DNA from 2 places in the Paenibacillus sp. J22P90 genome. Region 1 is predicted to be linked to the other one. Evidence: riboswitches for the same ligand, from Rfam matches in the RefSeq annotation. Region 1 holds a riboswitch; the other holds the start of a gene.

Region 1 (5,742 bases):
CCGATCTGCGATCATCGTACGAATCGTCCGATCATCGTCAACAACCAATATCGTCTTCGACTGCTGGACAGGCTCGTCAGTCACGATTTGCTGCTTTTCTGCTGCTCCGAAGGATGTCACGGCTATGCGGTTCCTTCCTGTTCGCTTGGCTTTATACAAGGCATAATCTACGATTTGATGCCACTGCTGAATCGACTTGCTGGCCATCCAAGGCGCAATGCCGGCAGAAAAGGTGATGAAGTATTCCGCATTTTCACTGTTGGCAACTGGTTCGTTTCGGACCCGCTCGAGGATGCTTTTAATTACTTTTTCCGCTTCCATATCCGTAGTTCTCGGCATGATGACACCAAACTCTTCGCCGCCCATACGCGCAAGAATATCCGTAGCACGCAAGCTATTCTGCAGCAAGCAGCCAAAGCTCTGAAGAACAAGGTCACCAACTGGGTGGCCATAATTATCGTTAACTTTTTTGAAGAAATCGATATCGAGCATAACCATGGTTAAAGGTTCACCATATTTCTGTGCACGATTCACTTCGACTTGGAGCTGCAGGTCAAAATACCGCCGATTATGAATGCCTGTCAACGGATCGCTAAACGCCATGAGTGCAAACTCTTTATGCCGTAGAATTAGCCGCTGAATACGTGCGCTTAATTCTTCATAGCGAAAAGGTTTGGTGACATAATCATCTGCCCCTAGTCGAAAGCATTGGGTCACATCTTTCATTTCGTTGCGCCCTGACAGCACCAGCATGGGAAGCCATTTGATCATGGGATCTTCTTTTAAAACCTCAAAAATCTCATAACCGCTGTAAGGGTACATCATCAGATCAATCGTAATTAATTGATAATCATTTCCTCTAAGCAGCTTAATCGCTGAATCCACATCCGATGCTTCGTCGACTAGATAGCCTTCCAACCTGAGTTTACGAGACAAATAAGCCCTTAAAACGCCATCATCCTCCACAATCAGCAGCCTGCTGCCGCGAAGATGCACGGGAAGGGCTTCCCTAAACTGATCTTGTGTTTGTTCCATTCGTAACTCTTGGCAGTTAATTTCATACTCCATCTCAAGCTCATTCATCAGAGGTCGCGTGGCCAATACACAATCTTGAAACCTATTTTGAATGTTGCCTTTATCTAAAACACTTACTTCATAGCTCCATTCCCAGCAGTCGGCAACCTGAGCAGCAAGCCCCCCAAGGCGTACCATTCCGAGAATAGGAGCTGTGCCTTTCATCGTATGACTAACCCGATACCATTCTCTAGCTTGATCTAGCTGATCATCGGGTTTCACATCATGTAAATTTAGATTTAACGCGTCTAATTGCATCCGCAATTCGTCCAGATACTGCTTTCTGGATTCAAATTCCAAACTTATATTGGCACGACTATAGTCATCCATCATCAACTCTTCCAAGCCTGATTCCACCTTTTTCCTCAAGCTTAACGTGATTGCCTATCACTTGAGTCATTTGCATTCTTCCTGATGTTTGTGATCGTCCATGAACGTTAGCGTTTCCGAACTTCGCCTACTATATTAGCATGATTTACCATCAAATTCGATAACCTTTGAAAGGTTAAAACCGAGCTTCTTTCAAGGGATAATGTATATTACTTCGGCAAAAACGTACGAAAAGTGAAGAAAAACCTTTGCATGATCCTAGGGGATCATGTATAGTAATCACAATTGCATATTGGGAATAGGTGCTCTGGTCAGCCACATCGGCTAGAGCTTAAAAGGGAAGTTCGGTGCAATGCCGACGCGGTCCCGCCACTGTAACAGAGGAGTCAACGCTTAAAGCGCCACTGATCGAAAGATTGGGAAGGCAAGCGTTTGATGAAGATTCTGAAGCCAGGAGACCTGCCTAATTCTGACAGCACTGCTTTACCTACGGGAGATAGGGAGGTGTTAGAGATCGCAAACACTGTATACACATACACAGGGTATCTTTAACCTTTTTTATTAAGGTTGGAGATGCCCTTTTTTGATTTTCCGAGATTCGTATGCAAGTAAAATTTGAGGAGGCTTCCCCATGTGTGCACTGATAAATAGCAATTTAGGATATCCAAGAATTGGCGAGAACCGCGAGTGGAAAAAAGCGCTGGAGGCTTTCTGGGCCGGCAAACTAGATGAGCAAGAGTTTACAAAACAAATTGAGGAGATCCGACTTCATAATCTGCGTCTTCAGCAAGAGAAAGGCATCGACCTTATTCCTGTAGGAGATTTCAGTCTGTATGATCATGTCTTGGATACTTCCACGATGTTCGGATTAGTGCCGAAGCGTTTTGACTATGAAGGCGGCGAAGTGCCGCTTGCCACCTATTATGCGATGGCCCGAGGCAGCCAAGGTGCAACCGCTTGTGAGATGACCAAATGGTTTAACACCAACTACCATTACATTGTTCCGGAATTACAAGACATTCAGCCTCAGCTGACGGTAAATAAACCGCTTGAAGCGTACCGAAAAGCTAAGAATAAGCTGGGCATTCAAGGCAAGCCTGTTATCCTCGGCCTATTTACCTTCCTCAAGCTGGCTAAGGGATATAAACCAGAAGAAATCGATCGTCTAATCACGTTATTTCTACCGCTTTATTCACGTATTTTGACTGAGCTGGTGGAGGAAGGTGTTGAGTGGGTGCAGGTGGATGAGCCTATCCTGGTTCAGTCGCTGAGTTCAGAAGATATCGATCGTGTAAAACATATCTATACCACGCTTGCCGCAGCCGCTCCAGCGCTTAAAGTCATCATCCAAACGTATTTTGACGCAGTAGACCACTATCCAGATCTTATCGCCCTTCCCGTTCATGGCATCGGGTTAGACTTCATCCACGGGTTTGAGCTCAACTGGAGCCATCTCCAAACGTATGGATTCCCTGCGGATAAAGTGCTTGGGGTTGGTATTTTGGATGGACGCAATATTTGGGGGACAGATTTAAGTGAGCAGCTTTCATTCCTAGCCAAGTTAGAAGCCATCGTTCCTTACGAGCGTATGCTGCTGCAGCCTTCATCCAGCTTACTGCATGTACCTGTATCGAGGCGCAAAGAAAGTAAGCTTGAGCCTGTGCTGCGGGATGCTCTAGCATTTGCAGAAGAAAAGCTGAGTGAGCTTGCGATCTTGACCAAAGCCATTCGGGACGGCCAAGATTCCATTCAATTGGAACTGGATATTAACCAGACAGCGATCGCTAAGCTTAACGCCTCATCCTATCGAAACAAAGAAGCCGTCCATCAAGCGATCGCGAAGATCGGTCAGCAGCCTTCAAGCAGAAATAGTAGCTTCACGACACGCCGAGGCCTTCAAGCAGCTAAGTGGCAGCTGCCTTTCTTGCCGACGACAACGATTGGATCCTTTCCACAGACGGCAGAGGTTCGTAACGCTCGTAAAAATTGGCGCAGCGGCGAATGGACGCCTGAGCAATATGCCTCGTTCATTCAAGATCAAATTACAGAATGGATTACACTACAAGATGAGCTTGGACTTGATGTGCTCGTGCATGGGGAATTTGAGCGCACGGATATGGTTGAGTTTTTCGGTGAGAAGCTGGATGGGTTTGCCTTTACGTCGAACGGATGGGTACAGTCCTATGGTTCACGTTGCGTGAAACCACCTGTTATTTTTGGCGATGTGGAATTCGTGCAAGAGATGACGGTCAAAGAAACGAAGTTTGCCCAATCCCTCACCACAAAGCCGGTAAAAGGCATGTTGACTGGGCCAATTACGATTCTAAATTGGTCGTTCGTACGCAGCGATATTTCACGTGAACAGGTTGCCTACCAAATCGCACTAGCTCTACGCCAAGAAGTAGAAGCATTAGAGCAAGCGGGCATCGAAATGATTCAAGTGGATGAGCCAGCTCTACGAGAAGGTCTACCGTTGAAAAAAAGAGACTGGCAAGCCTATCTCGACTGGGCTGTTCTGGCATTCCGCTTATCCACAGCGACTGTCGGCGATGGGACGCAAATTCACACGCACATGTGCTATTGTGAGTTCCACGACATCATTGACGCCATTCGCGCGTTAGACGCTGACGTCATTTCGATCGAAACCTCACGCAGTCACGGTGAGCTAATTCACAGCTTTGAAGAGCATACGTATGATCAAGGAATTGGGCTTGGGGTGTATGACATTCACAGTCCGCGAGTACCTTCTGTTACGGAAATGGTTGAAATGATTGAGCGCGCGCTGAAGGTGCTAGAGCCGGAGTTGTTCTGGATTAACCCAGACTGCGGTTTGAAAACGCGAGGAAAAGAAGAGACCATTGCTGCGCTGAGAGTGATGGTTGAGGCTGCTGAACTGTTTAGAGAAAGTCGCAGGGAATTGACAGTTTCTTAGGGGGGATCCCCTTGCTGTATTCGCGAGCAAGGGGTTGTACATTTTACACAGATGGCCTGTTCGGCTGATGGTGACCTGGCTCCGTTGAATCCAGATTCGATTGAATACGTGATGATTGCTTCGAGTGGTCGATGGTGCTTTGTGTTTTCTGATCCATACCTTTTTTCTTACCCATGAAAAGCAACTCCTTCTACTCTTAGAATGAACGCTACATTAGTATGGTGGGTTAATGCGCTGAATATGCTGGATGTTATTCTCAGCCAAAATATATTTAAACAAAAAGCCTGCAGGATCAATCCTGCAGGCTCTTGCTCATGCCATGAGACGTTAGTGCATCTTGTGAGGCAAGTTTTTGCCTGTATGACCGTCACCTTGTGTCCTTTTATTCTTCTCGGCTTTCCTCTGCTTCTCGTGCAGTTTGCTAATGAAATGACTATCCATGAGCACTCGCCTCCTGAAGAAAGAATGGCATTACCCCTTTAGAATGTCACGGCGGCTCGAAATTTAAACACCCAATCTATACAAAAACCACGTCCCGCTTGCTCTCCCCGGTTTCTGGACAGACATTTAATACCTTCCTTGTGCATACCCTTTATCATTATGCTCTCTTTAGAAGAAAGGAAGGAACGTCTATGTGCGGAATAACGGGTTGGATAGATTGGCGGAAAGACTTGACCGGGTACCCGTCCATTCTAGAAAATATGACGGAAACGCTCCAACTGCGCGGACCTGATGCTTCAGGTACGTGGATTTCACAGCATTGTGCCCTCGGACATCGACGTCTAAGTGTGATGGACCCGGAGAACGGCGCTCAGCCGATGGTCCGTAAACAAGGCGACTATACGTATACTATCGTATATAATGGCGAACTTTATAATGCCCCTGAGTTAAAAAAGGAGCTCGAGCTCCGCGGTCATCATTTTCGGACGACATGCGATACGGAAGTGCTGCTGGTCGCTTTTATCGAGTGGGGAAAAGCATGTATTGACCGCCTGAACGGCATCTTTGCTTTTGCTGCCTGGAATGACCAAGAGCAGTCGCTAACACTCGTGAGGGATCGACTCGGCGTTAAGCCGCTTTTTTATTCCCATCAGGATAGTGTGTTATTGTTCGGCTCTGAACCAAAATCCATATTGGCTCACCCTGATTTCAAAGCAGAGGTCGGCGCTGAAGGGTTCGCTGAAATATTCGCAGTAGGACCGGCACGCACGCCTGGACATGGGATTTATCGGAATATGTCAGAGCTGAAGCCAGGTCAATTTGCTATTTTTGATCGTAATGGATTATCCATTCGTACGTACTGGAAGCTCGAAAGCCACCAGCATCCCGATGATATCGACGCAACAGCAGCGCAAGTTCAGCAATTGCTAAGCGATACGGCAGAGCGTCAGCTTGTTTCGGATGTT
Region 2 (5,742 bases), on a different contig from region 1:
GATGAGGGGCAGACGCTTGAGTTTCTGGGCATCCAGCTCAAAGTGTTCCACACCCCGGGCCACTCGCCGGGCAGTGTGAGCTTCTTGTACGAGAATCACCTGTTCAGCGGTGACGTGTTGTTTAAGCTGTCGGTCGGTCGTACCGACCTGCCCGGTGGCAACCACAATACGCTGCTCGATTCCATCCAGGACAAGCTGTTCCTGCTGGATGACGAGGTGATCGTCTACTCGGGGCACGGCGCGAAAACAACGATTGGTTTTGAGCGTGAGAATAACCCATACGTGTAAGGTCTTTAGGACTGCTCCCTCTGATAGGGGGCGGTTTTTTTTTGAGAGGGCGTTCAGCTGAAATTAGGAAACTAGGTTTGAAATGTCCGTGTAAGCGGTCAAAGATGCTAAAAGGCACTTATTTTCGAGGAAAACAGCGAAATGGAGAGAAATAATTGCGAGAGTGCAACCTTTTGGGCCGAAAAGGTGCTCAGAAGAGGCATGACGGCGGAAATTGATGCCTATTTGCATTTATTTTAGATCGAGCGGTTCAGCCGCTGAAAAAGGTTGCCTATTTGCATTTGTGCAGCCTTCCCAGCTGCATGCAAGGGAGGCCCCAGCTATATTCATTGCGGGAGGGTCCCTTTTTTTGTGCTGGATGGTCGGCATGTATGCTCGTTCGCCCATGACACCCACCCAATTTATGTGGTAACTGGGTGTTTACCGTGTGCAACGTAGGTGGTTCCCCATAGACTGATGTTGTAAGCTATTCACCCAACCTCAACAATAACAATCCTGTTTAAACTGTTTATTCACGTGAAAGTCCCTTAAGGGAAAATATGAAGGAGGTGCATTTCTCATGGAACATATAAAAGTTCCGAATTACCCAATGCAACCAATGCCTATGCCTACCCCGATGCCAATGCCAATGCCGACTCCACTTCCAGCTCCAGCGCCGATCATGCAGCAACCAGCACACAATATCCACCTGCACGCGTCCTACCAACAAACTGAATTTGTATTCCCAAAACCAGTTCACACGCAAGCAGTCGCTTGTCCTCCGAAAAACAATACGGCTGCTAGTATCCTAGTACTTTTCATTTTGCTAGTTATCATTACGCGTGGTATTTGTAAATATTAATTTGCAGATTGCACGGGTAAAAGAGGAAGGTAATCCCGCGGGGCCATGGGCCTTGGAGGGGTTGCCTTTTTTTGTTGAGAAAAAAAAGGATTGTTTATTGCGAGGAAGTCATGTACAATTCGTCATGATTACAGACAATTTCATAAACTAGCTTATAAGGTGCTTTCTGCTGAATCTAGCGGAAGCTTAATAGGGAAGTTCGGTTGAAGTCCGATGCGGTCCCGCCACTGTAACGCTGAGCATACAATCATATCCACTTTCGGTCACTCGATGGGAAGGAGATTGTACATGCGATGAAGCGAAGCCAGGAGACCTGCCTAATAAGTATTTTTATTTTTTTCTCACGAGGATGGGAGGAAGATGTTTCTTTGCATTTACCAAAAATAACGGTTAGTCGTTGGATTAACACGTTTTTTACAAGGACATCTTTCTTCTGTTACTCAGAGAAAGGTGTTTTTTTTGTTTGTCCAACTTTTTTAAGAAAGATGAAGGTGATTGGTTTGTTTCGTTTGATGAAAAAAGGGATTTCAGCCTTACTTAGTTTTGCACTTATCATTTTAATACTTGTTCCACAGGCTGCTAGAGCAGCTGAATCAGATCAAACTACGAAATTGAATACGATTATCTCGGATACTGTCCGTTACTATCAACAAAACGGCACGAATCTTGCTTCCTGGTGGCAAATGGTTGCGCTATGGGGTGCTGGGGAAAATTTGCATAATGGGAGATGGAACCTTCCTTCGTGGGAAAAAGTAGATCCGGGATTTTTGGCAAATGCAGGTGGAACGGATCATATTCAAAAAATATTCGGCTTATTGACGATGGATCGCAATCCGTCCATAGCTTGGGAAACCAAGAGGAATCTATACGCTGAGCTGGCCGCACAACAAAATGCTTCAACGGGTGCCATTGGCAGCATCAATAAACATATATTTGCCATGCTTGCCTTGGATACGGGAGAGAAATTAAAGCACAATGTAGGTACTTGGAATCAAGCAGCCAAAGATAAAGCGTTGAGCTTTTTGTTAAGCAAGCAATTAACAGATGGTGGATTTGCTTTATCAGGGACGCATTCGGATACGGATATAACAGGCATGGCCTTATTGGCGCTAGGCAATTATCAGTCGAATAGCGCTGCAGTCACAGCTATTGGTCGCGCTAAAGCGTTGTTGAAGCAACGGCAACTTGCTAACGGCGGGTTTGAATCAACAGGTCCGTGGGGATACGGCGATAATTCGAACAGTTTGGCTACTTCTGTATCAGGCTTGGTCGCTGTTGGAGAAGACATGCGGTCCGCAAGTTGGATCAATGAACACACGGTTGTTGATGCCGTTTATAGCTTCCAGCTGCCTACTGGATCATTTTCTTGGAAAGTAACGCCGCCAACCCAAAATCTAATGGCAACAGAGCAAATATTAATCGCGTTAACGGATATTCAGCATAACAAGTCTGTTTGGCAGCGTTTGGCGGATAAAGCCAATGTAACGACTGTTCAGTTAAGTGTTCAAGGCATAGATGCTCCTATTTATGCACAGCAAACGGTAACGGCTTCCGCATATGGACGTTTTGGGACGGCCATGGATGCCTTGAAACAAACGTTAGAGAAGGCAAATATCGACTACGTCATTCAAGATAGCAGCTATGGTGCCTATCTTTCCTCAGTAGCAGGTCAATCAGAAGGAAGTCTTGGCGGGTATGATGGCTGGATGTATGAGGTGAATGGGGTTTCACCATTCGTCAGCGCTGCGGATTACATTTTAAAAGACGACGATGTCGTTAAATTTTACTATGGTCGTTGGCCATCCATTTCGGTTGCTTTGAATACGAATATCGGTACGCTGAATCCTAGCTTACAAATCAAACTAGTTGGTGATACGTTTACGCTTGGGGCTGATGTGGCAACGAATTGGAGCTTTGATCCTGGCACCACAGGCTTGTCGATCGCCAATATAGCTCAAGCAAGCAATCATCAAGATCTTGTCGTTACGTTTGCGGGGCAAGGTCAAAAAGGAACCCTAACGCTCAAAGCACTGCCAGCCGCACTGGTCAGTAATTCGGAAAGTAATGCGCTGACCATCCATAACGTGAGCACGACGGGTGATCAAACTGTCAATGTGGGCGCTAATGAGTCCAATGTATCTTTCTCGACGGATGCTAATGATCAAGCGACGAACAAAATTACCCTTTCGTTTACGACGGTCGCATTGCCAGAGATCATTGCCAAACGAGGCACTACGGAGTTGGAGATACCTGCTTTTACACGGGTGACTTCAGCGTGGAACAATGAGATTGAGCTGCCGAGAGTACTTAGCACAACCGATAATTCCGTTGCCAATAAAGTGAATGGTGCTCTAACCGTTGGTGGTAGTAAGCTAGACAGCATCGATTCGCGCATTAAAGTCGGCGGTGATAGCCGCATTCAGTTTAATCAACACGTTACCCTGAAGTTGAAAGGGATGGGGGATAAAAACGCCGGTTTCATTGATGAAAGCGGGAATTATAGCGCCATTCCGAAATATAACAATAGCGATTATCGCAGCGATGATGTATATGCATATAGCGAAAATGGCGATTTGATTATTAAAACGAAGCATTTTACGGAGTTTCTAGCATTTACATCGTCCATTGTTAATACGCCGGGATCTGGCGGTGGTACTGGCCCAATTGGCGGTACACAGAAAGTTACTTTGTCTGTTGAAAAACGCTCATTGGGAGAAGGGGATATCATTGCTCCTATATCCGTTACGTTGCAGCCTGGCGATACGGCTTTCACACTTTTGCAGCGTGTACTGGGTTCCCAAAGTTTAGCTCTGTCTTACATCGGTACGGGTGCAAGCCTTTATGTGCAATCGATTGATAACTTGAAAGAAATGGATCGAGATTTGCCGCTAAGTGGCTGGATGTACTCCGTGAACGGCGTATTTCCCAAATACAGCGCAGGTATTTACACATTACAGAACAATGATATCCTTCGTTGGCAGTTTACCAAGGATCTGGGGAAAGACATCGGTGATGTGTATACTCCGCCAGGAGGTGGAGTTGTCCCAATTATCCCTGGTAAGCCTACGGAACCCACGGAACCTGAAGAGCCTGCAGAGCCTACAGAAGAAACCAAAAACACACTGGCAGCTGAATATGAAGATGCCATTACGATTTCGAACTGGGCACAGGATGCTGTCGCTAAAGCAACAACGCTAGGTTACATGGATGGAACAGGAACGAAGTTTGAACCGAAGCGGGAGTTAACAAGAGCAGAATTTGCGGCGCTCATTATCCGTTTTACGGGAGCTGAGTTTGTCAGCGGTGAGTCTGACTTTGAGGATGTAAGCACAGACGATTGGTTCTATAAATACGTGGCCACGGCAAAAGCAAAAGGGCTGATATCGGGCGTTGCTGAACATTCTTTTGCCCCGAATCAAACGATTTCCAGACAGGAGATGGCTGTGATTCTAGGTAGATTACAAGGATGGTCCGTTGCGGAGCAGAAAGACAAAGGCTTGAAAGACCAAGCGAGTGTCTCCGCATGGGCCCTGCCTTACGTCAACCAGGCGATTGAAGCTGGATTGTTGACGGATGATAGCGGGTTTTTCAATCCCTTGCTGCCAGTAACGCGTGAGATGGTGGCTGTCGTTATCATGAGGCTTCACGAGTTGAAAAAGTAGCATGGGACAAATTTTAACTATAATCATGTTGGTTCTTTCGCTTCTTTCTGCTCCTTCGGATAACATGAACAAGGCTGTGGTAGAGAAGCAAATTAGTCAGACTGCGGCATTCTTGCAGCAAACAATCACAGATCCAATCATAGCCTCAATCGGTGGAGATTGGACGGTATTCGGACTGGCGCGCTCAGGCGTGCCAGTTCCTAATACTTACTACGCGAAATATTACGCGAATGTAGAAAAGATTTTAAAGGAAAATTCAGGAAAGCTTCACGCCGTGAAATATACGGAGTATGATCGCGTTATCCTAGCGCTAACGTCCATCGGCCGTAATGTTGATGAGGTAGCAGGCTATAACTTGAGAGAGTGGCTAGCGGATTACAATACGCTGATCAAGCAAGGTATTAATGGCCCTATATTCGCCTTGATTGCCCTAGATAGCAAAGCCTATGACATCCCGATTGTTAATGGCGTTAAGAAACAGACAACTAGGGAGCTGTTGATCGATTTTATTTTGAAGAGAGAAATAGCAGGTGGTGGCTGGGCTTTAGGCGAGAACGCGGCAATGTCCGATCCGGACATTACGGCGATGGCGATCCAAGGTCTAGCTCCTTATTATAAAACGAATCCGCAAGTTCAGGCGGCAGTAGATCGCGCACTGACTTGGTTATCCAAAGCTCAAACGGCAGACGGCGGCTACGCGAGTTATGAGACTGCGAATCTAGAAAGCATTGCTCAGGTCGTAGTGGCGCTTACCAGCCTTGGAATAAACCCGCATACGGATGCGCGTTTTATCAAAAATAGCCGCTCAGTCATCGATGCCTTGCTAAGCTATGCCTCCGCCAATGGCGGCTTCTACCATGTGAAATCCGGCGGAGTCGATAATGGCGGCGGCAAACCAGGCGAAGTGGACCCGATGGCGACGGATCAGGCGCTGTATGCACTTGTGGCCTA

The links. Region 1 has a riboswitch for cobalamin ahead of metE (5-methyltetrahydropteroyltriglutamate--homocysteine S-methyltransferase). Riboswitches for the same ligand answer to the same signal wherever they lie in the genome.
Region 2: it holds a riboswitch for cobalamin, as region 1 does, so the genes downstream of both, AC58UX_RS28375 (S-layer homology domain-containing protein) here and metE (5-methyltetrahydropteroyltriglutamate--homocysteine S-methyltransferase) in region 1, are expected to answer to the same signal.

What each region holds. Positions count from the first base shown of each region.
Region 1 is NZ_JCAUAY010000001.1:76,652-82,393, reverse strand. It holds gene AC58UX_RS00360 (response regulator) at 1-1,419, opposite strand, end outside; cobalamin riboswitch at 1,688-1,885, shown strand; gene metE (5-methyltetrahydropteroyltriglutamate--homocysteine S-methyltransferase) at 2,036-4,336, shown strand; gene AC58UX_RS00350 (hypothetical protein) at 4,380-4,511, opposite strand; gene AC58UX_RS00345 (DUF4023 family protein) at 4,664-4,777, opposite strand; gene asnB (asparagine synthase (glutamine-hydrolyzing)) at 4,969-5,742, shown strand, end outside.
Region 2 is NZ_JCAUAY010000012.1:26,224-31,965, forward strand. It holds gene AC58UX_RS28365 (MBL fold metallo-hydrolase) at 1-288, shown strand, start outside; gene AC58UX_RS28370 (hypothetical protein) at 848-1,129, shown strand; cobalamin riboswitch at 1,270-1,464, shown strand; gene AC58UX_RS28375 (S-layer homology domain-containing protein) at 1,615-4,791, shown strand; gene AC58UX_RS28380 (prenyltransferase/squalene oxidase repeat-containing protein) at 4,793-5,742, shown strand, end outside.